One region of the Nakamurella sp. GG22 genome, then DNA from elsewhere that is predicted to be linked to it. Evidence: riboswitches for the same ligand, from Rfam matches in the RefSeq annotation. Region 1 holds a riboswitch; each other region holds the start of a gene.

Region 1 (10,230 bases):
GGGATCCTCCGGCGCGCCCCGATCAGCGCTGGATGGGTCGCGTTCACCGCGCCGACCACCGCGTTGCGCCCGATGGTGACGTAGTCGGCCACCACGGATCGGCTCACCCTGGCCCCGGCCCTGATCACCGCATCGCCCATGATCACGCAGTGCCTGACCTCGGCGCCGGCCTCGATCCGGACGCCCGGGCCGATCACCGAGTTGACCACCGTGCCGGCGACGTCGGCGCCGGGGGAGAGCCACGTCCGCTCGAGTTCCGCGCCGCGTCGCACCCGGGCCGGGGCCCTGGACGGCATCGAGGTCAGGATCGGCCAGTCCGGGTCGTCCAGCCTCATCGGCGGGCGGTCCCGGAGCAGTTCCAGCTGGCCGTCGAGGTAGGACTGCGGCGTGCCGAGATCGCGCCAGTGACCGTGGTGCTCGTGGTCGGCGACCTTCCCGCCGGCCAGCATCCTGGGCAGCAGCCGTTCGCCGTAGTCGCCGAGCTCACCGCCCTCCTTCTGCAGCTCGCGCAGGCAGTCGCGCAGGCTGTCGGGGCGGTAGGCGAAGATCTCCGTGCCGACGTACCGGCCGCGCGGCTTGTCCGGCTTGTAGTCGACGGAGCGCACCTCGCCACCCTTGGCATCGACCACGAGATACCGCGAGACATCGCTGCCCGCAGGCATTTTCGTCGAGACGACAGTGGCGTCGGCGCCCGAGTCGAGGTGCGTCGCGACGACGTCGCGGTAGTCGATCGCCAGCAGGTGGTCGGCACTGCAGACCAGCAGGACCTCCGGGTCGAAAGCCGAGATCACCGGCCAGTTCTGGGCCAGCGCGTCGGCGTTCCCGTCCGCGAAACCGTCGGTGTCGTGACCCTCGAAGGGGGGCAGGGTGCGGAAGCCGCCACGGGTGCGGTCGAGATCCCACGGCCGGCCGCCTGACAGGTGTTCATTGAGCAGGTGCGGCTCGTACTGCTCGAGTACCCAGACGTCGATCAGGCTGCTGTGCGCCGCATTGGACAGCGCGAGATCGATCAGCCGGTAGTTGCCCCCCACCGGCAGCGCCGGTTTGGCCCTGCCTGTCGTCAGCGGGCCGAGACGCGATCCTCGGCCGCCGGCAAGGACGATGCACAACACTCGGGGGACAGGCATCGGACCATTCTGCCGGTCGCCCGTGCCGGCCCCGCCAACCGCCTCAGCGGGGGGTGTCGTCGGCCTCCATTGGATCACCCGGCAGGGTCGGTGCCCGGACGCCCGGCGGCAGATGGCCGTGCCGTTCCTGGTACGCGGCGAGGTAGGCGGTGACCGCCGTCGGCAGCGTCGGGAAGATTCGGTGCTCGCCCACGCTGTCCACCAGGCCGGCACGGATCAGGTCGTCACGCAGGTCCTGCTTAACCCGGGCCATCGCGAACGTCATGCCCATCCCGGTGACCTCCCGGCGGAGCTGTTCCAGTGCGTCCGCGGCGGTGATGTCGATCTCCACGTTGGCCTCGGCGTTGAGCACGAACCACTCGACCGTGGCGGGCTCGTGACTCTGGCCGTGGATGTCGACCGACTCGCCGGCGATGTCGATGGCACCCAGCGCCCGCCGGCGGAAGTCCTCCGCGTTGGCGAAACACAGTGGGGCGTCGTACCGGTACACGACCAGCCCGGGCACCTGACGCGCGAGCGGGTAGTCGTCCACGTCGTGCATGCCGGCCATCTTGGGGACGTATCCGAGGATCCCGTCGTGCGGGCGGGCAACCCTGCGGAGCAGATCCAGGATGGACAGCGCAACCGCTGCCAGCACCCCGTACAACACGCCGAGCGCCAGCACGGCGACCGTCGTGAGCGCTGCCAGCAGGAGCTCGCTGTGCCGGAACTTGGCAATCCGCCGCAGCTCCTTGACGTCGATCAGGCTGACCGCTGCAAAGATGACCAGCGCGCCCAGCGCGGCCTTGGGGAACAGGGCGAGCAACGGGCCGGCGACCACCAGGGTCAGGATGATCAACCCCAGCATGACCATCGAGTACAGCTGGGTCTTGCTGCCCACCGCGGCGCCCAGTGCGGTCCGGCTGCCGCTGCAGCTGACCGGGAAGCCACTCGACAGCGAGGCGACGGCGTTGCCGGCGCCGAGTGCGGTCCACTCCTGGTTCGCGTCGATCTCCAGCCCGGCCCGGGCCGCGAAAACCCGTGCCGTGAGGACGTTGTCGGTGTAACCGACGAGGGTGATGCCGAGCGCGGGCACGATCAGGATCGCCATGTCGGCCAGGCTGGGCAGCGACGGCACCGGAAGCCCGACGGGGACGTCGCCGACCACCTTGATCCCGCGTTCCTGCAGGGCGAACACCCAGGTGACCACTGCGGCGAGCGCCACGCAGATCAGCGGCCCCGGAAGCGTGGGGATCAGCCGCTTGAAGGCGAACAGCATCACCACCAGGATCAGGCCCATCACCAGCGTCGGCCCGTGGATGCCGCCGATGCCGGCGACGAACGATTCGATCTGCGGGATGAACTCGTCACCGGTGACGTTGACGCCGGTGATCTTGCCGAGCTGGCTGGCGATCATGATCACCGCGACGCCGGCCATGTACCCGACCAGCACCGGTTTGGACAACAGATCGGCCAGAAAGCCGAGCCTGGCCAACCTGGCCAGGAAACAGAGTCCCGCGACGGCGAGCGCGAGGGTGGTGGCGAGGGTGGCATACCGGCCCGGATCACCGGCGGCGATCGGCATCAGGGCGACGGCCGTCATCAGGGCGGTCGTCGACTCCGGGCCGATCGACAGCTGGCGGGACGTCCCGAGGAACGTGTACACCGCGAGCGGTCCGATGATCGACCACAGGCCGACCACGGGCGGGAGGCCGGCGAGTTCGGCGTAGGCCATCACCTGCGGGATGAGGTACGCGGCGACGGTGAAGCCGGCCACGATGTCCCCGCGGAGCCAGCTGCGCTGGTAGCCCCGGAACTGGGCGAGTCCGGGGAGCAGCTTGTCGACAGTGCTGCGCGGGGCAGTGGCCATCAGTTGTCGGCTCCGGTTCGGTGAGCGGGGTGCAACGAGTGGTTGCGTCGCGATGGATGACGGCCCGGTGCATGACTGCCCGCTGCGTGGCGCCCCGGTGCATCACGGCCCGGTGCATCACGGCCGAGCGGATGGGTTTGGGTCAGCCGGGTCGTTGCCCGGCCGACCGCGTGATCAGCTGTGACCCCGTGCCGCGCAACAGCTCCCGAGACCAGGCTGACGTTCCCCCGATCGGGTGAAATTCGGCGAAATCTGCTGTCCAGAGCACGGCAGACCACGCGTGCCTGGTGCACCCCAAGCAATCTGCGGAAACGCGGTTTTTCTCGGCTCATGGGTGATCGTTATCATTCCGTTATGTCGGTATTCGGCCTCTGGACTTCACAGGAGCCGTCCGTATGGTCTGGATCGGCCGGTGTATCGCACTGGTCCTACCACGAAAACCTCCGGGACTCGCGCCGAGTGCTGTCCTATTTGTCCCGGAGACCCACGAACAGGAAAGGCCTGGACAGCAGCGGGGAAACCACTATTGCGGGAGCCACGGCTCCCTTGGGGTTAATCCGGCCCACTGGACTCTGACCAGCGGGGCTGGACGGGCGATCCCCTGCACACATCCGGTCACCACCACGGATGCGTCGCGCCCGAACCCGACAGCTCACCTCGCAGGCGCAGCTAGGGGAACACACACCATGAACCGACGTCTCACCGGACGCCACCGCAAGCCCTCCGCAGCACGCGTGTACGCGCTCCGCGGAGCCACCGTCGGCGTTGTCGCCGGCGCCGCAGCACTCGGCTTCGCCGGGTCGGCGTCTGCCGCCCCCGAGTCGACCTGGGATGCAGTTGCCCAGTGCGAGAGCACCAACAACTGGTCCATCAACACCGGCAACGGCTACTACGGCGGCCTGCAGTTCTCGCAGTCCACCTGGGATGCCTACGGTGGCCAGGACTACGCCCCGCGCGCCGACCTCGCGAGCCGCGAGCAGCAGATCGCCGTTGCCGAGAAGACCCTCGCCGGCCAGGGCTGGGGAGCCTGGGCCTGCGCCCATGCCGGTGGCCAGGAGGCCCCGGGCGGTAACTCGGGTGCCGGCAGCGCGCCCGCCAGCAACGACGCGCCGCAGGCTGCGGATCGCAGCACCCGTGCGCCGCTGGAGAGCAGCAACGACTCGAGCAGCAACGACTCGAGCAGCAACGACTCGAGCAGCAACGACTCGAGCAGCACCGAGTCGACCGATTCGTCGAGCGACGCCGGCACCTACAGCGACGACTCGAGCTCGAGCGATGCGAGCTACAGCGACGACTCGAGCAGCAGCGACTCCAGCTCGAACGAGCCGGCCGCTGCCCCGGCCAGCGCAGCGGACGGCACCTACACCGTCGCCCAGGGCGACACGCTGTTCAAGATCGCGTCGACCAACGGGGTCGACGGCGGCTGGGAGGCCCTGTACAAGGCCAACGCCGACGTCATCTCCGATGCGGACCTGATCTTCCCGGGCCAGGTCCTGCGCCTCGGCTGAGCCGCACCACCGCATCACCGCACCACCGCACCAAGACACCACATTGCCGTCATCCCACCCCTCGGATGACATCCAGAGGCGTCGACCGCTGTCGTACCGGCGGTCGGCGCCTCTGGCGTTCTCCGGAACAGGGCTAGGAGTGGCGAGCCCGATACGATCCCGACCATGATCACCAAGGCGGCACAACGGGCAGCGGGCGGACCGATCGTGATCACCGTCTGCCTGGCGCTCCTGCTGGCGGTCGCCGGCTGCACGTCCACCACGGACACCGCCACTCCCACCGCGGTCACCCCGTCCGTGGACACCCTGCTGACCGACTCGGCCGCGGCGATGGCGGCGGTGACCAGCGCACGTTTCGTCCTCACCGTCGACGGGGAGCTGCCCGCGGTACCCGTGCAGCAGGCCGAGGGTCAGTTGACCGCCACCGGCGACGCCCAGGGATCGGGCACCATCAGCCAATTCGGCCAGCTCGTCGAAGTCGAGTTCGCGCTGGTCAGCGGCGAGCTCTATCTCAAGGGCGCCACCGGCGGCTTCGCCAAGGTGCCGTCCGCACTGGCCGGCAACATCTACGACCCGTCCGTCCTGCTGAATCCGGAGACAGGTGTCGCCGCCGTGCTGTCCTCGGTGCAAAACGCGTCCATCACCGGCACCGAGGGTGACGCCTGGCAGGTCAGCGGGACGGTCCCGGCCGCCGTCGCGGCCGGCCTGGTGCCCGGCATCACGACCGATGTGACGGCGGTCCTGACCATCTCCATGTCCGGTTCGCTGCTGACGTCGGCGAAGCTCACCGTGAACGGCGCGGGCGGCACGCCGGCCACCATCACGGTGCAGCTCTCCGAGTTCAACGAGCCCGTCACGATCAGCCCACCGGGGTGACGGGCCGCCGCCGGCTCGCGATCAGCGCCGCTGGCGCAGCCGTCCTGCTGGCAGCGCTGGACGCCTATGTGGTGGTCGGCGTCCTGGTCGACATGGTGCGCGACCTCGGCATCCCGGTGAACCGGCTGGAACGGGCGACGCCGATCGTCACCGGGTTCCTCCTGGGTTATGTGGCCGGGATGCCGCTGCTCGGGCAGCTCTCCGATCGGCTCGGCCGCCGGCCGGTGCTCCAACTGTGCCTTGTCGGGTTCGCGGCAGGGTCCGCTGTCACCGCCGTCGCCGATCAGGTTCCGGTGCTGGTCGCGGGCCGGGTGCTGCAAGGGCTGGCCGGCGGCGCGCTGCTGCCGATCACCATGGCGCTGGTCGCCGATCTCTGGACCGAGCACCGCCGCTCGACCGCCCTGGGTGTCGTCGGCGCGGCCCAAGAGCTGGGTAGTGTGCTGGGGACCCTTTATGGGGTCGGCATCGCGGCAGCGGCCAACGCGTGGCGGCTCACCGAGGACCTGCAGCCGCAGAGCTGGCGGTGGATCTTCTGGATCAACCTGCCGCTCACCGCACTGGCCATGCTCGTCGTGCAGCTGACGGTGCCGCCCGGTTCGACGACCAGGACGGCGGGCCGGATCGATCTGGTCGGCGGCGGTCTGCTGGCGATCGGTCTCGGGCTGCTGGTGGTGGGCCTCTACAACCCGGACCCGGCGCGGGGTGTGCTGCCGTCCTGGGGGGTGCCGTCGCTCGCTGCCGCGGTGGTCGTGCTGGTGCTGTTCGTCCTCTGGGAACGCCGCGCACGCGTCCGGCTGATCGACCCGGAGGGCGTGCGGATGGGCCGCTTCCTGGCGACCCTGGGCGTCAGCATGGCCGCCGGTGCCGCGCTGCTGGTCACCCTGGTGATGGTGGAGCTGTTCGCCCGGACGCTGCTGGGCCTTGACTCGGGCCCCGCCGTTCTGCTGCTGACCCGATTCCTGGTGTTCCTGCCGGTCGGCGCCGTGCTCGGCGGCTGGCTCGGTACGAAGGTGGGCGAGCGACCGGTCGCCGTCACCGGACTGGTCGTGGCCGCCGGGGGATACCTGCTGATCTCCCGCTGGCCCGCCGACCTGCTGGCGGCCGAGCACCCCCTCGGGCTGCCCGTTCCGGACACCGACCTGGCCATCGCCGGGTTCGGTCTCGGGTTGGTGATCGCGCCGGTCTCCGCCGCGGTGCTCCGGCTGGTGCCGCCGACCTCGCACGGGGTGGCCTCGGCGGCCGTGGTGGTGGCCAGAATGACCGGGATGCTGGTCGGGGTGGCCGCCCTCACCGGGTGGGGCCTGTACCGGTTCGGTCAGTTGACCGCCACGCTGATCGCTCCGCTGCCGTTCGGCGTCAGCGAGACGGAGTTCACCGAGCAGCTCGCCGAGTACAACGCTGCCGTGTCGGCGGCCCTGCTCACCCAGTACAACGAGATCTTCCTGTTGACGGCCGTCATCTGCCTGCTCGGTGCCGGGTTGGCGTTGCTGCTGCCGGCCCGCCGGCCGGTGAGCCTGACGTCCTGACGGACCCGTCGAGGAATCCGTTCAGCACGGTCGCGAACCGGTCGGGCTCGTCCAGGTGCGGGAAATGCCCTGCACGGTCGAAGATCTCCACCTGGGCGTCCGGGAGTTCGGTGCGGGCGTTCTCGAGGTGGGACGACGGAACGATCCGGTCGCGGGCGCCCCAGATCACCAGGCTGGGACGGGAACGGAGTCCGGGCAACCGGTCGCGGGCGGCGACGGTCTGCCCGCCGACATTGATGACCGAACGGCTGGTCGCGAGGAACGCCGTCCGCGTCGGCCCGTCCGCCAGGGTGGACAGATTGCGCCACGCCTCGTCGGAACTGGGGCTGATCGGCGGCAGCCCGAGCTTCCCCCAGTACCGCAGTGCGGTGTCGCCGACGCCGTGCAGCCAGCTCGAGGCGACCAGCGGCAGCACGAGTTCGCTGCCCGGCAGGGTGGCCGCCCGCAGTAGCGGGTTGACCTCTTTACCCAGGCCGCCGCTGCTGACCAGCACCACCGCGTCCACCCGGTCGGGGAAGAGGTACGCGAACTGCAGGGCGACGCCGCCACCGAGCGAGTGGCCGACCACGGTGACCGTGCGAACCTCCAGCTCGTCCATCAGGTCGCGCAGTGTCGCGGCATGGGCGCCGAGCGAGTAGTCGCCCGGCGGCTTCGCCGACTCGCCGTGCCCGAACAGGTCGGGTGCGATCACCCGGCGCCCGTGCAGCCGTCCGGTCTGGTCCGACCAGGTCTGCGACGAGCTCATCAGCCCGTGCACGAACAGGATCGTCGTGGCCGGCGGCGGCGCGGTTGCGGCGTCCGGGCAGGCATCGTGATCCGGGCGGGTGTCGGTGTAGCTCAGCCGGTGGCCGTGCAGCGTCATCGAGCGGGGATCCGGCATGGCCGACCGCCTTGGTTACTCGTCGGTAACTTCCTGATGGGAGCAGCGTACGCGGACGTCGCGGCCAGCAGCACCCGTCACAACCGGCTGCCACCCGCGCCCCGATCACCCCGAGTGGGCCGTGAAACCTGATCGGTACATAGCCTGGCTACGCTGTTGCGCACCGACTGCCCGTCGGGATGGTGTGCGGGGACGGAGACGGTCGTTCATGGGTTTTCGACAGGTGCGTGTCGGGTGCGATTTCGAATACGACGCGCAGGTGGACACCCCAGCGGTGTTCCAGGTGACGCCACTGGGCGTCGACGGAATCGAGATCACGGGAGAGGAGTGGTCCAGCCGACCGGATCAGCACTACCACGAGTACCAGGACATCTACGGTAATCGATGCCAACGCATCATCCTGCCGGCGGGGCTGTCGAAGATCTCCTACCGCGCGACGGCCACCGTGCCGGACGCCCCGGAGGACGCCGACCCGTGGGCGCCCGAACTCGCGCCGGAGGACCTGCCCGACGACGTACTCGTCTATCTCATGCCGAGCAGGTACTGCCTTCCGGACATGCTCGGTACGGAGGCGTGGTCGCGCTTCAGTTCGCTGCCGCGTGGTTACAGCCGCGTGCAGGCCATCTGCCAGCACGTCAACGACCACCTGCAGTTCGCGTACGGGAGCAGTTCGCCGACGTCGACGGCGGTGGACGTCAACGCGTCGGGCTTCGGAGTCTGCCGTGACTTCACCCACCTGGCGATCACCTTCTGCCGGGCCATGAACATCCCGGCCCGGTACGTCTTCGGGTATCTGCCGGACATGGACGTGCCGGCCGACCCGTCGCCGATGGATTTCGCCGCGTGGATGGAGGTGTGGCTCGGCGATCGGTGGTGGACCTTCGACCCGCGGAACAACATGCGGCGCAAGGGCCGGATCCTGATCGGACGCGGCCGCGACGCCTCCGACGTCGCGATGGTGACCTCCATCGGCGGTCCCGCGCTGCTGTCGATGTCCGTCATTGCCGAGGAGGTGCCGTCCGGTTCGGCCGCGCCGTCGGCGGTCGGCGGGTGACGCCGGCCGGCGGGCAGGACGGTGGCACCGGCCGCCGTGACCGGGATGCCGAAGGTCGCGCCCGGAACGCCCGGCCGCGGGATGCGCTCGGTCGACCACTGCCGTACGGATCGCCCGACGTCGCCAGAGCGCCCGAGGGCGTGGTGCGGGCACCGGCCGAGACCCTTGACGAGGCCCAGGGTTTCCTCGACCGGGGACTTCCCTTCCATGCCCACGAGGTGTTCGAGGACGCCTGGAAGTCGTCGGTCGGGACGGAGCGCGGGCTGTGGAAGGGGCTCGCCCAACTCGCGGTCGGGCTCACCCATCTCGCCCGCGGGAACGCCCGCGGCGCCCGGACCCTGCTCGACCGCGGTCGGACAGCGATCGCACCGTTCGATCCGGCGCCGTACGGCATCGATACGCCCGCGATCGTCCACTGGGCGTCGGCCCTGATCGACGCGTTGCAGTCGCCCGATGCGCCGGCCGGGGTCAGCTGGTCCGCACCGGCCCTGCGGGGCCCGTCGTCACTGCCGTCGTCACTGCTGCCGGAGCCACAGCGGGGCGACCCGGTCCCAGTCGCGATCCCACCTGGCCCGGCGGCCCCGATCGAAGGCATTGGCGCAGAACCGCATTCCGCCGGCCAGCAGCAGGCCCCAGACGGTGAGCATGCCGACCGAGACGAGCAGCCCGGTCACGACGGATCCGGTTGAGCTCAGTGGCGCCTCGACGAGCGCGCCTGTCTTGTCCACCCAGATGTCGACCCTGGTACCCACGACGGATCCCGCCTGGCTGGGGACGTTCCCGACCCTGGTGCTGCCGTCCGGTGCGGACCATTGCGCCGGCACCGCGGTCGTACCGAGCACCGGGACGCCCGAGGCGGTGAACACCATCGGCGGGGCCGCAGTGGTGAGGATCGCGGTCGTCGCGGTCCGGTCGTGGGACTGGCTCTGCCCCTTGTGCAGGTCGTTCGAGGCGACCATCCATCCGATGACGGCGGCGACCGGCAGCATCACGACGAAGAGGGCGACCAGGACCAGCCGGACGCCAGCCTGCCAGCGATCGACGTCGCGGGCGAGGTCGTTGCCCCAGACGCTGGCGAGCCAGTTGCGCCGGGAGAGCGTGCGGGCCATCCCGGCACCGTCACCGGAATCGTTGGTGCGCATGGACTCTCCTGTCGCGGTGCCTCGGGTGAGGCGGTTCCTGGCGGTGCGGTGGGTGGTGCGGGTGCGTGTCAGTCCAGGCTGTCGGGTCTGACGACGACGACGGGGCAGACGGCGTGGGTGATCAACGAATGGCTGGTCGAACCGAGCAGCATCCCGGCGAACCCGCCGCGGCCGCGACTGCCGACCACCAGCATCTGAGCGGTCCGGGCCAGGGACAGCAGCACCGCGGTCGCCTTGCCGTGCGCCACGTGCTGCTGCACCACGACGT
Region 2 (10,230 bases), on a different contig from region 1:
CTCGCCGAGCATGAACGACCAGTGGCTCGGGAAGACCTTGTTGAGTGCCGTCCGCAGCGGACGGGCTCCGTGGTAGCGGATGTCGGCGCCGTCGAGTGCCTTTTGCACAACGGACGGGCCGGCTGACGCCTTGGTGGGGGTGGTGAGGCGGCTCATCCGCTTGTCTCCTTGGGTTCGGAATACCACGCGGGAAACTTGCCATTTTCCCAGAAACCGGGACCGACTGCTTCGACGAAATCACCGGCGGCGACGAAGTAGCCCTCTTCGTCCAGCTCGATCGGGAGCTGGGGGAGCGGGCGGGCCGCGGGTCCGAACACGGGGAACATTCCCTCGTACAGGTTGAACTGCGATTGGTGGCACGGGCACAGCACCCGGCCGGTCTGCTGTTCGTACAGCGAGACCGGGCAACCGACGTGCGTGCAGATCTTCGAGTAGGCGTAGTAGTCGCCGAACTGGAACCCCTGCTGGCCGTCCCGGATCCGAACGACGGAGTCGGACCGCAGCCGGAACAGCATCACCGCGGCGTCCGAGGCCTTGGCACCGCCCGGAACGCCCGGGAAGACGGTGGCCATCGAGCCGGCATCGAGATCCTCAGGGCGGACCGGTGTTCCGTCGATCTGCACCATCCGAACCTTGGTGCCGTCAGCGGCCGGTGCCCACGGCGTGACCCAGAGCGGAGAATCGGCGCGCTCGGCCCACGGGTTCTTGATGAAGCCACCGAGGATCGGGACAACGGCCGCGACCCCGAGACCACCGCCGGCCAGCAGCAGCGATCCCTTGATCACCCCGCGGCGCTTGACGCCGGCCTTGTCGCCGGTGTCGAGCACCTGGGCGGCCAGCGTCTGCCGGTCGACCTCATCGGACAGGCCGACGTGCCGCTGCTGGACCGCGACCTCGTGTGGCATGACCTTCTTGGCCAGCGCGACGATCCCGATGCCGAAGCACAGCACCGTCAGCCCGAGGGTCGCGCCGATGATCGGGGTGTAGAGGGCATACGCCAGCTCGCCGTCCGACTCCGCCGGCACCCATTCACTCGGCCACCAGATGAAGGCGACGATGAAGATGACCGCGAACAGCGCCGCGAGCAGGAACCAGATCGCGACGGACCGTTCTGCGCGCTTCTCGGCGGGGGAGCCCGGCACGTAGCGCTCGCCGTACTCGACAAGCTCGACGCCGTCCAACGCCATGCCGAGGGCGCTGAGCTCCTCGCGCGACATCTTCGCGCGTTCGGCCGCATCCGGGATCTGCAGGTTCGGGTTGCCGCTCATGCCTTCGATCCCATCCACAGCGTCGCCGCGACGATGGCGCCCATGCCGACCAGGAAGGCGATCAGACCTTCGGGGGCGGGACCGAAGCCGCCGGCGGTGTACCCGCCCGGATCGATCGTCTCCTTGTTGTTCTGGATATAGGTGATGATCGCCCGCTTCTCGTCGGGAGTCAGCTGGTTGTCACCGAAGACCGGCATGTTCTGCGGGCCGCTGAGCATCGCGCCCCAGATCTGCCGATCCGTTGCCGGGTCGAGGTTGGGCGCGTACTTGCCCTGCGACAGTGCGCCGCCCTGACCGGTGAAGTTGTGGCACGAGGCGCAGTTGAGCCGGAACAGCTCGCCGCCGCGGGCGATCTGGTCCGGTGCCCGCAGGTCCCCGACAGGAATCACCGGGCCGCCGCCGTTCTGCTGGATGTAGGCGGCAAGGGCGTCGGTCTGCTCCGCATCGAACACCGGCTCTTTGCGCTGGATCTGCGCGCCGTTGATCGCCGCCGGCATCCGTCCGCTCGAGACCTGGAAGTAGGTCGCGGCCTCGCCCACACCGACCAGCGACGGTCCGCGCCCGACCACACCCTGAAGGTTCGCGCCGTGGCAGCTGATGCAGGAGTTCTGGTACAGCGACTGGCCCTCGGCAGCCAGCGCCGCGTCCACGTCGGAGGCGACCGCCTCGTTGCTGTTCGACGTGAAGGCGCTGTAGACGAAGGCGACCGTGGTGAGCGCGAACATCAGCGCGAGCGCACCGGTGATCCGGCGCACGGCCTTCGTACGACGGAGCGCTCGTGATCGGCCGCCCGTGGGCGGTGTGTCGTTGACCGACATTCTTTCTGACACCTCGTGCTCGGTAGCTGCGGCTGGCGGGTGCGGGACGTCGCGGTGGTGCTGTGCGGCGTGCTCCGCGGGAATGCCGGTCGGCCGTACTTCTAACTACTGTAGAAGTTCCGGCGGCGGATGCGAAGAGTTATCACTGAATGATGTAGATGGTGGCGAAGAGACCGATCCAGACAACGTCGACGAAGTGCCAGTAATAGGACACCACGATGGCGCTGGTGGCCTGCGCCGGCGTGAACTTGGAGATCTTCGTCCTGGCGATCAGCAGCACGAAGGCCAGCAGGCCGCCGATCACGTGCAGTCCGTGGAACCCGGTTGTCAGGAAGAACACGGTGCCGAACGGGGACGACGCGAGCGTCGTCTCGTGCTCGGTGATCATCACCCGATACTCGTTGGCCTGGCCGAGCACGAAGATCGTGCCCAGGAGGAGCGTCAGCAGATACCAGCGGCGCAGCGAGAAGACGTCACCGCGCTCCGCGGCGAACACGCCGAACTGACACGTGAACGACGACGCCACCAGGATGATCGTGAAGACCAGGGCGTAGGGAACGTTGAGTTCCGCCGGCGGCGGGGGCCATTCAGCCGCCTGCGCTCGCACCGTGAAGTAGATGCCGAACAGTCCGGCGAAGAACATCAGCTCGCTGGAGAGCCACACGATCACGCCGACGCTGACCATGTTCGGGCGGTTCAGCGTGTGGATCCTGCTGCTGATCGCGGAGGGGCCCGTGGGGCTGGTCGCTGTCGTCACAGATGGATTATGGACTGCCACCGGTGATCATGCGCTTGCGGGTACGACCCGGGCGGGTCGCGGGATTGCCGGCACCGCGATCGTTGCAGGTCAGGGCGTTCCCGGCGGTTCGACGGCTTGTCGAAACGAGCCGCGCAGGGACCGTCGGGAGGAGGGGCACTAGCATCAGCGGCGTGAGCAAACCCGTGCTGTTGGTCTACAGCCATCGTCCCGAGGTCCGGGAGCGGATCATCACTGCCATCGGCCGTCGGCCGGCGCCGGATGTCGGCAGGGTCGACTACCTCGAATGCTCCGGCGTCCACGAGGTGATGATGGCGACCCAGGGCCAACTGGCCGACGTGCTGATCCTCGACGGCGAGGCGCAACCCACGGGCGGTATCGGCATCAGCCGGCAGATCCACCAGGAGGCGGCGGTCGTGCCGCCGGTGGTGATCGTGGTGCGCCGGGCGGACGATCGCTGGCTGGCCACCTGGGCCGGTGCGGACGAGATCCTGGTGCACCCGCTGGATCCCGTGACGGCGGCCGACTGCATTGCCGGACTGCTGCGCCGGCGGGCCGCCGGGTTGATCCCCGCGGTCACCGAACCTCACCCGCGGTGAGCGGGGCGAGGTCCTGGCCGGCCCTGTTGAGCACGTTGCTCGCGGGCGAGAACCTCGACGCCGCCGACACCGGCTGGGTGATGGACACGATCATGGCGGGCGAGGCGACGTCCGCGCAGCTGGCGGGTTTCGCCGTCGCGCTCCGCGCCAAGGGCGAGACCGCGGTCGAGGTCGCCGGACTGGTCGACAGCATGTTGTCGCACGCGGTGCGGGTCACCGTGCCCGGTCGTTCCGTGGACATCGTCGGCACCGGCGGTGACCGGGCGAACACCGTCAACATCTCCACGATGGCCGCTGTGGTGATGGCCGGCGCGGGAGCACCGGTCGTGAAGCACGGCAATCGGGCCGCCTCCAGCAAATGCGGCGCGGCCGACCTCCTGGAGGGCCTCGGGGTGGCGATCTCGCTGCCCGCGGCGGCGGTGGCGACAACGGTGACCGAGGTCGGCATCGGATTCTGCTTCGCCCCGGTGTTCCACCCCTCCTTCCGGCACGCCGGCGCCGCGCGTCGCGAGCTGGGCATCCCGACGGTCTTCAACTTTCTCGGCCCGCTGACCAACCCCGCACAGCCGGCGGCGGGTGCCATCGGCTGCGGCAACCTCCGGATGGCACCGGTGATGGCGGAGGTGTTCGCGCTCCGCGGGTCGGACGTGCTGCTGTTCCGCGGCGATGACGGACTGGACGAACTGACCACCACGACCACGTCGACGGTGTGGGAGGTGCGCGGCGGCGCGGTGCGGGAGCTCGGCGTCGACCCACGGGATCTCGGTATCGAACGTTCCGACCCGGCGGACCTGCGCGGCGGCGACGTGGCGCAGAACGTGGCGGTCGCGCGGGAACTGTTCGCCGGGGCCGGCGGGCCGGTGCGGAATGCGGTGGTGCTGAACGCGGCCGCCGGTCTTGCCGCACACGCCGGTCTGACCGGAGACCTGGTGTCCGACCTGCGGGCCGGCGTGCGGCGGGCCGGCGAAGCGCTGGACTCCGGTGCCGCTGCCGATGTTCTCGAGCGATGGGTGGTCGCCGGGCGGACGCTCGCGTCAGCGGCGGGCTGACCCGACCGGGCGAACGGTCAGGACTGCATCCCGATGGAGAAGGCATCGTCGGCATCGCGTTGGGAGTACTCGCGGAAGGCGATGTGGGTGACGGTCCGCAGCACCCCGGCGACCTTGGAGATGTGGCCCGGCACCAGGTCGGCGATCGCCTCGTGGTCGGCCGCCCGGACGATCGCTACCAGATCGACATCGCCTGCGCAGGAGTAGACCTGATCGACCCCGGCCAGGTCGGCGATCGCCTGTGCCGCTTCCGGGATCCGGTCGGCCTCGACATCGATGAGCACAATTGCCGTCACCATGGCCCGCGACCTCTCTCGACGTCCGCCGGGGAAATCGGCGGAGCACGATGCTATGTCACCCCCCGCATCAGGAGCGCCTCAGGAGACCGTGTGACGGGCCAGTTCGGCCGCCTTCATGAACGAGCGCCATCGGCCGGCGCCCGCCGCGGGGCTGGACCACGCTTCCGTGGTCCGGACCAGACGCGCGCCCGGCCGCTCGACCCACCGGAGCAGGGTGGTGGTCTCTTCTGCGGACGCCGCCGGAAGGGGACCTGGCCCCGGCAGCACCGTCTCGGCCGATGCGACCAGCAGTTCCACGATCGGCATCGGGTCGACGCCGCGGCGGGCCCGTCCGGCCGCTGCGAAGCGCCCGTAACGGATCACCGTCAGGTCCCAGCCGCCCAGCTCGTCCGGCCTGGCCGCGACCACCTCGCCGATGCCGGCCAGTGCACCCAACCGCTGGCGGCGGTCCACGGCGGATGCCAGTGCAGAGAGGCGATCGCGGGTCAGTGCCGCCTGGTCGAACCGGCCGGTGTACGACAGTTCGTTCAGCCGCGAGCGCAGCACGGCCAGCACCTCGTCGGAGAGCCCGTCGACCAGCGCGGCGATCCGCCGGACGTGGCCGGCGTAGTGATCGGTGCTCTCCGATCCGGCGCAGGGGGCGCCGCAGCGGCCGAGTTCGGCGAGGGCGCAAGCACTTCCGTCGGGATCGAGCCGCCGGATCCTGGCGGTGCAGCGCCGGATGGGCACCGCGTCCTGCAGCGCCTCCACCGCCGTCTGCGCGGCCTGCCGGGACGGGAACGGCCCGAGGCAGGTGGCCGTCCGGTCCGGTGGTGACCGCACGATGCTCAGCCGTGGGAACGGTTCGTCGGTCAGCGTCACCCAGCATCCGCCACCCGGTTTGCGTGAGCGCCGGTTGTACGGCGGCTGGTGGATCGCGATCAGCCGCTGCTCACGGATGTGCGCCTCCAGGGCGTGTGCGCATTCGACGTGGTCCACCCGCTCGGCCAGCGTCACCATGTGCTTGATCCGGTTCCGGGTCTCGGCCGCCGAGAAGTAGGAGCGGACCCGCTGGTGCAGGTTGCCCGATGTCCCGACGTACAGCACCTCGTCACCCGGTCCGCGGAACAGATAGACGCCGGGCGTCGGTGGCAGGTGGTCGGCGAGTCGCCGCTTTCGCCTGCGCTCCGGTGCCACGTCGCGGCCGGCGTCCTGCAGTTCCGAGAGGCTGTGCACGCCAAGGGATCCGAGACGCTCGAACAACGCGTGCAGGACGTCGACGGTCGCTCTCGCGTCGGTCAGCGCACGATGGTCCGGGGCGACCCTGGCGCCGAGCAGCGCGGCCAGCGCGGACAGCCGGACGCTCGGGGCCTCGGCGCGGGTCAGCACCTTGCGGGCCAGTCGTACGGTGTCGACCACCGCCGGCCCGGGCCATGGCAGGCCGAGCCCGGCGCAAGCCGCCTTCAGGAATCCGACGTCGAACCCGGCGTTGTGCGCGACCAGCACGGAACCTCGGATGAATTCCAGGAATGCCGGCAGTACGGCGCCGATCCGCGGGGCGTCGTAGACCATGGCGTCGGTGATCCCGGTCAGCATGGTGATCTGCGGTGGAATGCTGCGGCCCGGGTCCACCAGGGTCGCGAATTCGCCCAGGACCTCCCCGCCGCGCACCTTGACCGCACCGATCTCGGTGATCGACTCCGTCCGGCTCGAGCCGCCGGTCGTCTCGAGGTCGACCACGACGAAGGTGACCTCCCGTAGCGGCTCGCCCAGCTCGTCGAAGCTGCGCTGGGTCGAGATGCCTGGCCGGACAATTGGTTCGGCTCCGCGAAGCCGGTCGAATCCGGCCGCCCATGGGGGACCGGCCGGCGCCCCGACAAGCCGCCCGGAATCCACGAACAATGACATGAGGCGAACCGTAGAACGCCAGTACGACAGTGCAGGGGTGGCGCGCCGGGGCCGACCGCCGTCCTGCTGTCAGGATGGCGGCGTGAGCACCACCGGAAGCGCCGTCGAACCCGGGGACCCGGCTGCCCGCCTGATGACGGAACTTCCGGATTCGGTCCGCCAGCGGATCGTCGAATGGGCGGCGCAGGCGCTCGGTGGCGCGGACCCGGCGGCGGTGCCGTCCTCGCTGGTCAGGGTCGCCCGGTTCGCGCCGGCCAAACGCGCCAAGCTCGCCGCGGCTGCGCTCGGGCAGGCGGTGCAGAACGACCCGGCGTTCCGCGCACTGGTCGCCGAGCGAGCGGCGGCCACCGATCCCGTCGGCGCAGCGGCCAGGGCTTACCTGCTGCGGCTCCCGGACGAGGCGGAACTGCTCGCCGCTGTCCAGGAGGCGTCGCGCGAGGGTAGTTCCAGGGCAAGGGTTGTCGAGCTCGAACAGGAAGTGAGATCGCTGTCCGGCAGGCTCGACCGCGCGACCGCGGAGCTGCGTGCCCGGCCCGCGGCCGATGGTGAGCGGTCGGACGAGGCCGAACGGCTACGGCTGCGGCTGCGCGAACAGGGGGTCCGGATCCGCGAACTCCAACAGCAGCTGCAGTCGGAAACCGCGGAGGCGGCGGCCACGGTGGCCGAGGCGGCCGCCGAGCGGGACAGCGCCCGCGCCGAGGCTGCCGTGTGGCAGCAGCGGGCGGAGGCGGCCACCGCCAGAGCAGAGACCGCGGCCAAGGAGATCGAACGGCTGCGCCGATCCGCCGGCGAGCGGCGCGCGGCGTCGGACCGCCGCCTCGAACTCCTGCTGGGTGCCCTGGAGGGCGCGGCGTCGGGACTGCGCCGGGAATGGGATCTGATCGGCGGAGGACCGGCCCCGGCCGACGTGGTGGCCGCCGGTCTGCCGAGGATGTCCGCCGACGCGGAGCGCACCGCCGACCCGGCGAGACTGACCGCATGGGCCGGTCTGCCCGGGGCACATCTCATCGTCGACGGTTACAACGTGACCAAGACCGGCTTTCCCGAGCTGTCACTGTCCGAACAGCGGGACCGGTTGGCCCGCTCCCTGAGTGCGCTCGCGGCCCGGACGTCGGCGGAGGTGACGGTGGTCTTCGACGGCGCGGCGGTGTCGACGGCGCGGCCCCCCGCCAGGGGAGTCCGGGTGCTGTTCTCGCCTCCAGGGGTGCTGGCCGACACGGTGATCGGCGATCTGGTCAGGGCCGAGCCGTCCGGCCGGGTGGTGACCGTCGTGACCTCCGACCGGGAGGTCGCCGACCGTGCGGCCACGGATGGCGCCCGGACCGCGGGCTCGCCGGTGTTGCTCGCGGCCTTCGCCGGAGGGAGCGCAGGCGGCTAGGTCCGCAGACATGCTGGTTCCGCAAAACGGGACTGTCGGTGCCCCCACCTACCGTGCGAGGAGTGGACAAGACCACCAGGGTGCGACCGGAAGGAACCGACGTCATGCACATCGACTGCGATACCTGCGCCGTCAGGGGACCTGCCTGCGGCGGATGCGTGGTGACCGCCCTGCTGGGCAGCACGCCCGACGGCGTGGAATGGGACGAGACCGAGCGTGCGGCCCTCGGAGTGCTCGCCGACTCCGGCCTTGTCCCGCCACTGCGGATGGTGCCGACCTTCATCGGTCAGGACCAGGTCATGAGGGGACGACCACGTGGCAATCGCGCCGTAGGGTGAAAGTCCGAACGTCGAGCGTTACACAATGTGACGGCCGTCTCTTTCACGCAACCTGTGTGTCCCATCCAACACACGATGCTGTTTGTCCAGTTCAGCGGCGGTTTCGATGCCCATCCGGGAGCCGTTGAACAGGCTTTGTGCAGAACTTTCTCATGCGTACTGGACTCGAGCGTGTCCTTCTCGTAACCTGTCCGAGACCTTGGATCGTGACCACCACTCGGGTGGTCCGCGGGGTCACCGCCGAATCGACGCACTGCGCCGAACCGGGGAACCAGGTTTCGTTTGTGGGGTGAATCCCCGGCGGTGTGCTGCGCGCAGCACCTCCCGGGGTAGGGCTACTTCCTTGGCCCGAATCCGTCAGCTAACCCGGTAGGCGGCGAAAAGGAAGGTACGCCTGCCTTGGCGACCAGTGATCTCGGCTCTCGTTCTGCTGCGCTTCGACCGGCGCGGTGGCGTACGAGGGGAATTGCGCTCGGCACAGCCGCCGCATTGACTTTCAGTCTCCTGTGGAGCGGCTCCGCGATGGCCGAACCCGAGACGCCGGTGACGTCCGACGAGGCCCAGCAGGCCTATCTGGACAGTGCCCGGCGGGCCGGCGAGCTCAATGAGCAGGTGCTGGTCGCGCAGGAGGCCGAGAAGGCCGCCGTCGCCGCCGCGTCCACCGCGGGCAAGCAGGTCACCTCCGCCGCCGCAGCGGCCGAGAAGGCGAAGGAGCGCTCCGCCGCCGCCGACCGCGCCGCGGCCGCCTACCGCGAGAAGGTCGACGCATTCGCCAACGCCAGCTTCCGCGGCGCGCGGCTCAGCCAGATGTCGGCCCTGCTGACCGCTGGTTCCGCAGACGACCTGCTCGACCAGGTCAGTTCGCTCGACCGGGTCGCCGCCGACACCCAGGTCACCCTCGACGCCGCGGAAGCCGCGAAGAACGCAGCCGCGCAGGCCCAGACGGACGCCACCGCGTCGCAGGCCGCGGCCGAGAAGGCCAAGACGGACGCCGACGCGGCCCGAACCGCCGCCGCCAAGGCCACCGACGACGCCACCGCGCGCAAGTCGACCCTGGACGCCGAGGCGGCCAGGTACAAGGAGCTCTACGAGTCGCTGTCCGAGCAGGAGCGGCAGGCGGCCGAAGAGGCCGAACGCCGGGCGAACGAGGAAGCGGCAGCGGCCGCAGCGGCCGCCGCCGAAGCCGCAGCAGCGGAGCAGGCAGCTGCCGAGGCGCCCGCGCCCGTCGCCGCCGACCGGGCCGATCGCGCCCCGCTCGAAGAGGCCCCGGCCGAGGCGGCCCCGGCCGAGGAGGCTCCTGCCGAGGAGGCTCCCGCCGAAGCACCGGCGGCCGAGCCCTCCTCCGAGGCACCCGCGCCGGCACCCGCCGCACCGTCCGGCAACTCCGCGGCGTCGGCCGCTGTCGCCGCCGCACTGTCCAAGGAGGGGTCGGCCTACGTCTACGGCGCGGCCGGTCCGAGCGCGTTCGACTGCTCCGGTCTGACCTCATGGGCCTGGGCGCAGGCCGGGGTCACCATCCCGCGGACCTCCGGTGGCCAGGCAGGTCTGCCCCAGGTGTCACTGAGTGAGCTGCAGCCTGGCGATCTCGTCACCTACTACTCGCCGGTCAGCCACGTCGCGATGTACATCGGCGGGGGCCAGGTCATCCACGCCTCCACCGAGTCCCGCCCGGTCTACATCACCTCTGTCGAAGGGGCGGGCCCGAACCCGACGGGCCACCGGGTCGGCTGACCCGCGGTCCGGCCGCCCGGGGCTACTCTGCACTCCGTGCGGCGAACGTTGCTGGTGACCAACGACTTCCCGCCACGGGCGGGTGGGATCCAGTCCTACGTTCAAT
Region 3 (10,230 bases), on a different contig from region 1:
GCCGTGCATCGGATCGCACTGCCAGATGACCTGGTGTCCCGACGCCTGCACCTTCTCGATGATCGGCGGCAGCACGTCCCGGACGGCGCCGTTGCCCATCCGGGAGATCAACGTCAGCCGGCCCGGCTGGTTGCGCGGGTCGAGCAGCTCGACATACTCGACGGCCTGTTCGGGGGTGGTACCCGGACCGATCTTCAGCCCGATCGGGTTCGACAGGAGTTGCGCGAACGCGATGTGCGCACCCTCCAACTGGCGGGTGCGCTCACCGACCCACAGGAAGTGCCCCGACAGGTCGTACAGCCGCGGCTCGTCGTGCCGGGTGTCCAGCCGCAGCATGGCGCGCTCGTAGTCCAGCAGCAGCGCCTCGTGGGACGCGAAGATGTCCACCTGGTGCAGGGAGTGACTGTCGACGCCGCAGGCCGACATGAACCGCATCGCCCGGTCGATCTCGCCCGCCACCCGCTCGTACCGCTCCCCCGCCCTGGAGGTCAGCACGAACTCCTGGTTCCACTCGTGCACCCGCGCCAGGTCGCCCATCCCGGTGCTGGTCACCGCCCTGACCAGGTTCATCGCGGCCGAGGAGTTCGCGTACGCCCGCACCATCCGGGACGGGTCGGCGACGCGCGCCTCCGGGGTAGTCGCCAGCGAGTTGATGATGTCGCCGCGGTAGGACGGCAGGCCCAGCGAGTCGGTGCCCGACGAACGCGGTTTGGCGTACTGGCCGGCGATCCGGGCGACCTTGACGACCGGCATCGAGGCGCCGTAGGTGAGCACCACCGCCATCTGCAGCAGGGTGCGGATGTTGCCCCTGATGTGCGGCTCGGTGTTGTCGACGTAGGTCTCCGCGCAGTCGCCGCCCTGCAGCAGGAAGGCCTCACCGCGGGCGACGGCGGCCAGCTGATTCGCCAGGTTGTCCACCTCGGCGGGCACCGTCACCGGCGGCACGGCCTCCAGCACCGCCCGCACGGCGAGCACCTGCTCGGGATCCGGCCACTCCGGCTGCTGCGCGGCCGGCCGTGCCAGCGCGTCATCGAGGCGGTCGCGCAGCTCCTGCGGCAGCGGCGGAAGGCTCGGCAGGATGTCGGCCGGGATGTCGATCGTCCAGTTCACGGGGACCAGCCTAGGCCGAAAAACGAGCGGCTCAGGCCGGGTACTTCCGCGCCTCCAGCGCGTCCTGCGCCACCCGCCACCTCGCGTAGGCCAACCGGGCATCCGCGAGCGCGTCGTGCCGGTCGGCGCCGGGACCCGGAATGGGCGGCGAACCGGCGGCCTCCCAGTGCTGACGGATCTCCCGGGTCAGCCGGGGGACGTCCCGCGGCAGGTCGGGCATCGCACCCCACAGCTGGGCCAGCACGACGTGGTCGTAGGCGGCGAACCAGGCCCACAGTTCGATGGGCTCCCCCGGCGCGGACAGGAAGGCGTAGAGCTCGTCACGGATCGACGAGCGCGACCGCCATGCCTTGTCGGCGGGCGACGGCAGCTTGTCCAGGACGTGCCGGCGGACCCACTGGTTCGCCTTCCCAGGGTCGAACTCCGTCGAGACGGCGTAGAACTCGCGGCCGTCCTCGGCGATCACACCGATCGAGACCAGCTCGATCGTCCGACCGTCTTCGAGGAACTCGCAGTCGTAAAAGTACCGGGCGACCAACTCCGGTCAGCCGGCCTTGGTGCCGGGCAGCCGGGTGACGGTGCCGGGGCCGCGCCCCTCCGCGGTCACCGGCGGCTGTCCCGCCTCGACGGCGGCAGCATCGGCCTTGACCTTGGCGGCGTACACGTCGACGTATTCCTGGCCGCCGAGTTCCATCAGGCGGTACATGATCTCGTCGGTCATCGACCGCTCGACGAACCTGTCGCCCGCCATGCCCTCGTAGCGGGAGAAGTCCAGCGGCCGGCCGACGATCATCGCGATGCGCCGCGGCCGCCACATCTTCGATCCGATCGGGTTGACCTTGTCGGTACCGATCATCACCAGTGGGATGACCGGGACACCGGCCTCGAGAGCCATCCGGGCCACGCCGGTCTTGCCCTTGTACAGCCGGCCGTCGGGCGAGCGGGTGCCCTCGGGGTAGATACCGAGGATGTGCCCCTCCTTCAGCAGCCGGACGCCGGTGTCCAGCGCCGCGCGCGCCGCCGAGGCACCGCTGCGGTCGACCGGGACCTGACCCATGCCGCTGAAGAACGCCTTCTTGAACGCCCCCTTGATGCCCTTCTCGGTGAAGTACTCCGCCTTCGCGAGGTAGGTGACCCGGCGTTTGATGTGCAGCGGGGTGAAGAAGGAGTCCGCAACGGACACATGGTTGCCGGCCAGGATGGCCGCGCCGTGCTCCGGGATGTACTCCGCGCCGATGACCTTGCAGGGGAAGAAGAGTCGGAGAAGCGGCCCGAGCAGGACGTACTTCATCAGTTTGTAGAGCACGCGGGAAGGCCCCTTAGCTCGCCGGTCACGATTGCGACAACCGTACGCCGCTGCGCAACCCGGCGCCCCCACCGCCACGCGTGCGACCATGGACTCCATGCACGTGACAGCTCGGGAGCGTAGATGACCGACCTTCCCCCCGACCGTGGGCGAACGGCCTTTCGCTACGACGGCAACGACGTCGGCGTCCTGCTCATCCACGGATTCACCGGTGCTCCCGGTTCGATGCGCCCGTGGGCCGACCACCTCGTGGCGGAGGGCTACACCGTTTCGCTGCCGGTGCTCCCCGGCCACGGCACCAGGTGGCAGGACGCGAACCGGACGACGTTCGACGACTGGCTCGCCGCCGTCACCTCCGAACTGCGACAGCTGACCGAACGCTGCCGCTCCGTCGTGGTCGGTGGGCTGTCGATGGGCGGAACCCTGACCCTGCGACTTGCCGAGCTCTATCCCGACGCGATGGCAGGCATCATGCTCGTCAATCCCTCTGTCCTGACCCTGCACTGGGAGGCCAAGCTGCTGCCGGTGCTGCACCGGGTGCTGCCGTCGTTCCCGCCGATCAAGGGCGACATCGCGAAGCCCGGGACGGTCGAGCCCGGCTACACCCGGCTGCCGGTCAAAGCCATGCATTCGCTCTGGCGCGCCTGGCCCGTCGTCCGGCAGGACCTCGACAAGGTGACGGCGCCGGTCCTGCTGCTGCACTCGCGGGTCGACCACACCGTCGAGCCGATCAACTCGCAGATCGTCCGCGAGGGCCTGCGGTCCACCGAAGTCACCGACATCGAACTCGAACGCAGCTATCACGTTGCCACGCTGGACTACGACGCCGAGTTGATCTTCAGCTCGTCGGTGGAGTTCATCGAGAAGGTCACCGCGGGCCTGCCGTGACGACCGCACCGGGAGAAGGCGAGGACTTCTCGAACCAGGACGAGCAGCCGGGGCCGCAGGCGTGGCGCAGCCACCCGTCCGACGCCGACGTCGACGCGGCGTTCGCGCAGATCATCTCGGGCCTCATGGTGGAGGGTGGGCCCGGACGGCACCCCTCCGCCGGCGGGTCCGCCGCGGGACTGGACGACCCACCTGCACCGCCCCCTCCCCCGCAACGCGGCGAAACCGGCGCCGAACGGGCCAGGCGCCGCGAACTCCGCAGGCTGGAAAGGGCCGAGGAGGTCGCCGAGTTCGCGGCCCGGCAGGCCGAGGTGGACGCCGAGAGAGAAGCCGACGAAGCACATTTCACGCCACCGGAGCCGCCGCCGCTGCCGCGGCCCAAGGGCCGCACGATCGGGGCAGTGCTGATGATCGTCGCCGGGATCGTGCTGTTGGCCAAGCCCGGCCTGCTGGCGATCGGGCCCGACCTGGTGCTGGTGATGGCCGCCGGGCTGCTGCTCGGCGGTGCCACGCTGCTGCTCACCGGGATCTGGCGCCGGCGGGGCGCGGAGGACGGGGACGACGGCGCGATCGTGTGACCCGGAGACGACCGGTCAGTGACCGGCGGCCAGCAATGCCGCGCCCAGGATGCCGGCCCGGTCGCCGAAGCGGGCCAGTTCGACCCTGGGCACCGGGCGGTGCCCGGCGCCGGTGATCGACCCGGCGAACTCCGAGACCGCCAAAGGCAGGAACATTCCCGCCGCGCTGGCGACTCCTCCGCCGATCACGATCATCTCGGGATCGAGGACATCGGTCACCAGGGCCAGCCCGACCGCCAGCCAGTGCCCGAGATCGTCCATCGCGGCCAACGCGGCAGGGTCCCCCTCGGTGGCCGCGATGGCCACCATCGTCCCGGTCAGCGCGCCAGGGTCGTTGCCGCTGAGCTGACGCAGCACAGGCGCATCGCCGGTGGACATCAGGTCCCGCGCGGTCTCGGCGAGCGCGGTGCCGGAGCAGTACCGCTCCCAGCATCCCCGCTTCCCGCACGGGCAGGCTCGGCCGTCCGGCACCACCGTCAGGTGACCGAGTTCGGGTGCGACACCGTGTGCACCGCGGTAGATCTCACCGTCGATGATCAGGCCGGCGCCGATGCCGGTCCCCAGCGCGATCAGCAACGCGATGGACGCGCCGGCCGACGCGCCGCGGCGGTACTCGGCCCAGGCGGCTGAGTTCACGTCGTGGTCCATCACCACCGGCAGCTGCACCCTCGAGGAGATCCGCTCCGGCACGTCGGCGTCACGCCAGGCCAGGTGCGGGGCGAACATCACCTTCTGCCGGTCGCGGCTGATGAACCCGGCGACCGCCAGACCCACCGCGGAGACCGGATGGGTGCCGGCGAGCTTCCCGATCAGCGTGACGAGGCAGTCCTCGGTCTCCCGCTCGGTGTGCGGGGTGGCGTCCCGCAGCGATGCGTGGATCTCCCCGTCGGCGTCGATGACGGCGGCGCGCACCGACGTTCCGCCGATGTCTACCCCGATCGTCGCCGGAACAGCCTTGCCGCTCATGAGATGTCGATGTGTTCGAGGCCCCCGCGACGCGGTGGGGGCGGGCCGGGATCGGGCCGGGGCGGGTCGGTGGCAGCCGCGCCGTCGGGCTCGGGGATCAGCGATCGCAACGTCCGGACTATCAGCAGGGCCCCGTCGACGAGGCGCGCCGTTGCCTCCGGCCGCTCCCCGCGGAGCACCGCGACGAACCGGCACAGCGGGCACGCCGTGCACGAAGCACCCTGCACCGACCCGCACTCCGGGCATCGACCCGCGGCGTCGGTGGTCTCCTGGGCCGCACCCTCGGCCGGTTTCATCGACGACAGCCGGTCCGCGACGACGTCGAGCAGCATGGCGGCCTCCTGGGCCAGCGGCCCGACGGCGGGCTGCTCCGGCGGCTGGTCGCCGGTCAACCGGCACCGACCAGGGACGAGGCGGCAAGACTGGCGGGCCAGAGGTCGGGGTCGGCCGCGAAGTCGATGATCAACCTGCCCTGCTGGAAGCTCGCCCCCTCGGTGCTGCAGCGCTGCAGCACCGACGGCAGTGCGATCCGGCGACGGACGTCGCCGACCGTCACGACAAGATCGGTTCCCGACCGGGACAGCGCGATGTCGCCGCGTTCCACCAACGGCAACGGCAACGAGAGCTGGTACCACCCGTCGGATCCGCTCACCTGGATCCCGAGCGGCGTCCCACCTCCGGACATCGGGTCGACGTCGGCGAACATGACCGATGCCAGCTCCGAAAGACGCTGCACGCCAATGGGTTCCACCGGACTCTGGGCAACCCGGCGGATCGGCACACCGGCGAACGACTCGAGCACCTGGGTCATCGTCTCCCGCTGTCCCTCGCGCTGCCGGCGCAGGAACTCACCGCCGACGCCACGCGGCAGCAGCCGGTTGACGGTGACCGCCTCGACCCGGAAGCCGTGCAGCGAGAGCGCGGTGAACAACCGCCTGGCCTCGGCGACGACGACCCGCTCGGGCGTGAGCACCAGCCGCACACCCGTCACCGCAGGGTCGGCCAGCAACGCGCGGGCCGCCATCAGCTCTGCCAGCAGGTCGCCCATCGCATCCCTGACCGTCGCGCTGGGCCCGGCACCCGGCGAACCGGTGAACGACGCCGCGATGGTGCGCAGCACCCGCTGCGGTGCGCCCAGCAGGCGCTGTGCATAGAAACCGATCGTCTCGGGCAACGCCAGCAGGCGGAGGGTCTCACCGGTGGGCGCGCAGTCGACGACGATGACGTCGAACTCCCCGGACTCGGCGAGCCGGCGCAGCTCGAGCAGGGCGACGATCTCCTCGGCCCCCGGCAGCACCGTCAGCTCCTCGGCCTGCACCTCGGCCATCCCGCGGGCGGCCAGCACGCCGACCAGGTAGCTGCGGATGTGTGACCAGCTCTGCTCGAAGCGGCCCCGGGTGTCGACCTGGGCAGCCCACAGCCCCGGCATCCCGGGGACCGGGGTCGGGTCGGCGTGCACCGGGACGCCCAGCACATCCGCGATCGAGTGCGCCGGGTCGGTCGACAGCAGCAGCGTCCGCGCGCCTCCGGTGGCACAGGCGATGGCCGTGGCCGCCGAGATGGTGGTCTTGCCGACGCCGCCCTTGCCGGTGTGCAGGGCGATCCTCATCCGCCCTCGACCCTCTTGCGCAACTCCTTGAGCGCGGTGTCCAGGATGACCCGCTCGGCCTTGCGGCGCAGCACCCCGACCATCGGCAGCATCAGGTCGACCGCCAGGGTGTACGTGACCTCGGTGCCCTGGTCGGTCGTGCGCAGCACGTACGACCCTTCCTGCGACTTCTGGAACTGTCCCGACACCAGGGTCCAGGAGACCGACATCCCATCATCGGGCCAGGTGTACGCCAGCTCGTAGGTGTCCTTCACCAGGCCGGCGTCCAGGCTGAAGCGCACCTGATTCGCGCGCTTGCCGTCCCCCGGGTCGGTGATCTCGACGGCCTTGACCGCCCCCGTCCAGTGCGGATACGCCTCGAAATCCGCGATCACATCCATGATCTCTTCGGGTTCGGCAGCCATGGTCAGTGTCTGCGAGGAGGGTGTGGCCATGGAGGAAGGCTACCCACGTCGTTGACGCTCGGCTGCACACCTCCCGGCAGCGCGGTGACCGGCGCGAACGTTCAGCTCAGCCAGACTTCGAACGGTTGGGGAAAGCGTTGGAAGTGCCCCACATTCACGCATTCGGTGAACCGGTGACGGGTGCGCCGGGCGATCGGCTGGTGGACGTGACCGAACACCGCCATCGTCGGGCCGTGCTCCTCGATGGACTCGCGCAACCCCGGCCCGAACATCTCCAGCCGTCCGGGCACGACGTCGTACCGCAGCCGGGCGAGCCCGGGCGGCACGTGCGAACAGAGGATGTCGACCGGGCCGACCGCACGAACCGCGGCGGCGAAATCCTCGGCCGAGCGGATCAACGGCTGCCAGACCGAACTGGGCGGGCGGAACGGGTGGCCGGGCCGCGACGACCCACCGGCGACGAAACCGAGCCGTCGACCGGCGATCTCGACCACCTCGCCGTCGAGGTAGGGCTGCTCGTTGCCGGCGACCTCGTTCCAGACCGCAGCCACGTCGACATTGCCCAGGGTCAGCAGCGCATCGGGGCCGACGGCGTCCAGCACCTCCCGATACCGGGTGGCGACAACGTCGGTCAAGGTGCCGACCGGGTCGGGGATGCCCGCCCACAGGCGGTGATTCAGCTCGCGCAGCGCCGTGAAGTCGCCGGCCAGCCTTAGCGCGATGAACTCGTTCACCCGCCGTTCACCGAAGATCCGGCCCAGGATGCCGGCCGACGCGTCGTGATAATCGACGTAATCGAGCAGGTCGCCCAGCACGACCAGCTGCTCGGAGCGGCGCGCTACGTCGGCCAGGCCGTCGATGTTGCCGTGGATGTCAGAGACGAACGAGAGCCGCACAGTTCGCCAGGGTAAGCGGACTCAGCGGTTGACCTTGTGGCCGGTCGGGTTCGGGCCGGCCGCGGCGAGCGGCACGACCTTGATCGGCACGCCCGGCATCGAAGCGTGCAGCACCTTGCCGTCACCGACGTACATGCCGACGTGCGACACCGGTGAGTAGAAGGTGACCAGATCGCCGGGCTGCAGCTGGTCGAGCGGGATCTCCGGCAGTGCGTCCGCCTGCGCCGCGCTGTTGCGCGGGATCTCCACGCCGGCCTGGCGCCATGCCCACATCATCAGGCTCGAGCAGTCGAAGCTGTCCGGTCCCTCGGCCGCCCACACATACGGCAGGCCCTGCCTGCTCAGGGCTGCCTCGACCGCGATACCGGCCTGGGTGCTCGGTGCGTGCCTGGCCGCCCAGGCGGAGAACTCCGGCCCGGTCGCGACGGGGGCCACGTCGTCGGCGAGTCCACTGCGATCGCGCTGCGCCGCCTGCTCGGCCTGCCTGGTCTGCGCGGCGGCGTCGAGGTTCGCCGCCTCGGCACCGGCGACGGCGGCACTGATGTCCGCGGTCGAGAGCCGGGCGTACGCGAGTTGGTAGCCGGCGATCTCCTTGTCGAGCTTGGCCTTGCCGGTGTCCAGTGCGACCCTGGCCGCCTGGGCATCTGTCGTTGCCTTGTCGGCGGCCTTCTTCGCCCGCTCGGCCTGATCCTGTGCGGACTGTGCCGTGGCGCGCGCCTTGTCGGCCGCGGTGCGGGCGGCCAGCGCACCGGTGAGCGTGTTCTGCTGGTCTGTCGCGACCTGGCTGAGGGAGCTCGCCTGGTCGAGGTAGTCCTCCGGCGACGCGGCGGTGAGCAGCACGGACAGATCCGTCAGCCGCGCGCCCTGGAAGCTGGCGTTCGCGAAGGAGTCGACCTTGCGTTGGTAAGAGGCGACGACCGCGTCCGCCTCGGCAACCTTGCGTTGTTCGCCGGCCGTACGGTCCGCAGCCGCCTTCACCTTCGCGCCGGCCGCGGCAGCGTCCTTCTTGGCGGCTGTGACGGCTGCCTCGGCGGCCAGCACCTGCTCGTTGTAGGCCTCCGAACGCCGAGCGGCGTCGAGCCAGGCCTGCTTGGCCTCCTCGGCGGTGTTCGGTGCGGCGGGTGCCGGTGCGGCGGGTGCTGGTGCGGCGGGCGCTGCGGGTGCCGGTTCTGCGGCGGCGGGCAGCGCGGCCCCCATGCCGAGGACGACGGCCGACAGCAGAATCGCGCTGGACGTGCGGAAGGCGCGCAGGGAGTACCTGCTGTGGTGCGTCCTCACGGAGGGTGGGCCTTTCTTCCTTCGCCGCCGACCGGGTTAGCTGACGGATTCGGGCCAGGAAGTAGCCCTACCCCCGTCGGTCGGCGCAGGCCGCCGGCGGGCGATTCACCCCACTGCAATCTGGGTCCCCGGTTCGAGGCCGCGCAGGAGCGCGGCAACATCGATTAGGCAGTGACCATGGGGGCGCCCTCGTGGCGATCCGCAATCCAAGGTCACGATGAGGTTACGATCCCGCGTCGGTAGCAGGCAATACCCGAATGGGCCTTGAGCGTTCTGGTGCAGCGTGCTGCGTCATCATTGAGCACGAAACGATTACGGCTTGTGACTGATCTCACCGCTCGATCGTGGATCGGTCACGATGACAAAAGGGTGGCCAGCCGGTTCGCCGACCGGTCCCAGTTCCATTCCCTGCCCACCCAGGCGCGACCGTTGGCGCCCCACTCGGCCGCACGACCCCGGTCGGTCAGCAGCGCCGTCGTCGCGTCGGCCACCGCGACGACGTCCCGGCCGTTGACGACCAGGCCGGTCACGCCCTGCCGGACCGTTTCCGGCGCGCCGCCCGAGCTCCCGGCGATCACCGGCAGACCGCTTGCTGATGCTTCCAGGAAGACCAGTCCCAGGCCCTCCACGTCCAGTCCCGATCCGCGCGTCCGGCAGGGCATCACGAAGACGTCACCGGCCGTGTAATGACCGGGCAGATCGGGCCACGGCACCCGGCCGGCGAAGACGACCCGCTCGGTGAGCGCCAACCGGTGCACCAGGCTCCGGAGCCGCCCGCCGTTCGGCCCGTCCCCGACGATCAGCAGCCGGAGGTCGGGCACCTGTCGCGCGATGGCGGGCAGCGCGCGGATCAGGGTGTCGTGACCCTTGCGGGCGACCAGCCGGGACACCGAGACCAACAGCGGCGCGGCGCCGAAACCGTACCGGGCGCGGACCGCCTGCCGGGCCGCGGGATCGGGCCGGAAGGTGTCCACCCGGACCCCGGGCGGCAGGTACTCCAGCGCTGCGCAGGGCCCCAGCGCGGCGGAGATCCGCCGCCGGGCGTAGTGGCTGACGAACGTCAGGACGTCATTGGCCCGGCCGATCCTGCGCAGTGCCTGCCTGCCCACCGGGACCATCGACCAGCCGACCTCGTGTCCGTGCGTGCTGGCCACCGTCCGGACGACGCCCTCGGGGCGCAGCGCCGGCGTCAGCA

The links. Region 1 has a riboswitch for cyclic di-AMP ahead of ACVBEQ_RS15510 (transglycosylase family protein). Riboswitches for the same ligand answer to the same signal wherever they lie in the genome.
Region 2: linked by a shared signal. The riboswitch ahead of ACVBEQ_RS20045 (C40 family peptidase) and the one ahead of ACVBEQ_RS15510 (transglycosylase family protein) in region 1 are both predicted to bind cyclic di-AMP.
Region 3: linked by a shared signal. The riboswitch ahead of ACVBEQ_RS20035 (NlpC/P60 family protein) and the one ahead of ACVBEQ_RS15510 (transglycosylase family protein) in region 1 are both predicted to bind cyclic di-AMP.

Annotation. Positions count from the first base shown of each region.
Region 1 is NZ_JBRIIO020000014.1:119,416-129,645, reverse strand. Features, by position in the region: gene ACVBEQ_RS15520 (glucose-1-phosphate adenylyltransferase family protein) at 1-1,127, opposite strand, end outside; gene ACVBEQ_RS15515 (SulP family inorganic anion transporter) at 1,171-2,976, opposite strand; cyclic di-AMP (ydaO/yuaA leader) riboswitch at 3,465-3,656, shown strand; gene ACVBEQ_RS15510 (transglycosylase family protein) at 3,663-4,484, shown strand; gene ACVBEQ_RS15505 (LppX_LprAFG lipoprotein) at 4,650-5,360, shown strand; gene ACVBEQ_RS15500 (MFS transporter) at 5,357-6,886, shown strand; gene ACVBEQ_RS15495 (alpha/beta fold hydrolase) at 6,816-7,766, opposite strand; gene ACVBEQ_RS15490 (transglutaminase-like domain-containing protein) at 7,975-8,820, shown strand; partial or broken gene ACVBEQ_RS15485 (DUF309 domain-containing protein) at 8,817-9,101, shown strand; gene ACVBEQ_RS15480 (Rv1733c family protein) at 9,336-9,962, opposite strand; gene ACVBEQ_RS15475 (universal stress protein) at 10,031-10,230, opposite strand, start outside.
Region 2 is NZ_JBRIIO020000022.1:38,199-48,428, reverse strand. Features, by position in the region: gene qcrB (cytochrome bc1 complex cytochrome b subunit) at 1-156, opposite strand, end outside; gene qcrA (cytochrome bc1 complex Rieske iron-sulfur subunit) at 153-1,268, opposite strand; gene qcrC (cytochrome bc1 complex diheme cytochrome c subunit) at 1,265-2,086, opposite strand; gene ctaE (aa3-type cytochrome oxidase subunit III) at 2,229-2,843, opposite strand; gene ACVBEQ_RS20075 (DNA-binding response regulator) at 3,017-3,442, shown strand; gene trpD (anthranilate phosphoribosyltransferase) at 3,439-4,491, shown strand; gene ACVBEQ_RS20065 (Lrp/AsnC family transcriptional regulator) at 4,509-4,790, opposite strand; gene ACVBEQ_RS20060 (DEDD exonuclease domain-containing protein) at 4,869-6,677, opposite strand; gene ACVBEQ_RS20055 (NYN domain-containing protein) at 6,760-8,055, shown strand; gene ACVBEQ_RS20050 (hypothetical protein) at 8,118-8,393, shown strand; cyclic di-AMP (ydaO/yuaA leader) riboswitch at 8,622-8,784, shown strand; gene ACVBEQ_RS20045 (C40 family peptidase) at 8,916-10,124, shown strand; gene ACVBEQ_RS20040 (glycosyltransferase family 4 protein) at 10,161-10,230, shown strand, end outside.
Region 3 is NZ_JBRIIO020000022.1:27,756-37,985, forward strand. Features, by position in the region: gene ACVBEQ_RS19985 (class II 3-deoxy-7-phosphoheptulonate synthase) at 1-1,110, opposite strand, end outside; gene ACVBEQ_RS19990 (polyadenylate-specific 3'-exoribonuclease AS) at 1,142-1,648, opposite strand; gene ACVBEQ_RS19995 (lysophospholipid acyltransferase family protein) at 1,655-2,416, opposite strand; gene ACVBEQ_RS20000 (alpha/beta hydrolase) at 2,540-3,304, shown strand; gene ACVBEQ_RS20005 (hypothetical protein) at 3,301-3,882, shown strand; gene ACVBEQ_RS20010 (ROK family protein) at 3,898-4,848, opposite strand; gene ACVBEQ_RS20015 (hypothetical protein) at 4,845-5,240, opposite strand; gene ACVBEQ_RS20020 (ArsA family ATPase) at 5,237-6,457, opposite strand; gene ACVBEQ_RS20025 (SRPBCC family protein) at 6,454-6,891, opposite strand; gene ACVBEQ_RS20030 (metallophosphoesterase family protein) at 6,963-7,757, opposite strand; gene ACVBEQ_RS20035 (NlpC/P60 family protein) at 7,779-9,035, opposite strand; cyclic di-AMP (ydaO/yuaA leader) riboswitch at 9,046-9,216, opposite strand; gene ACVBEQ_RS20040 (glycosyltransferase family 4 protein) at 9,389-10,230, opposite strand, start outside.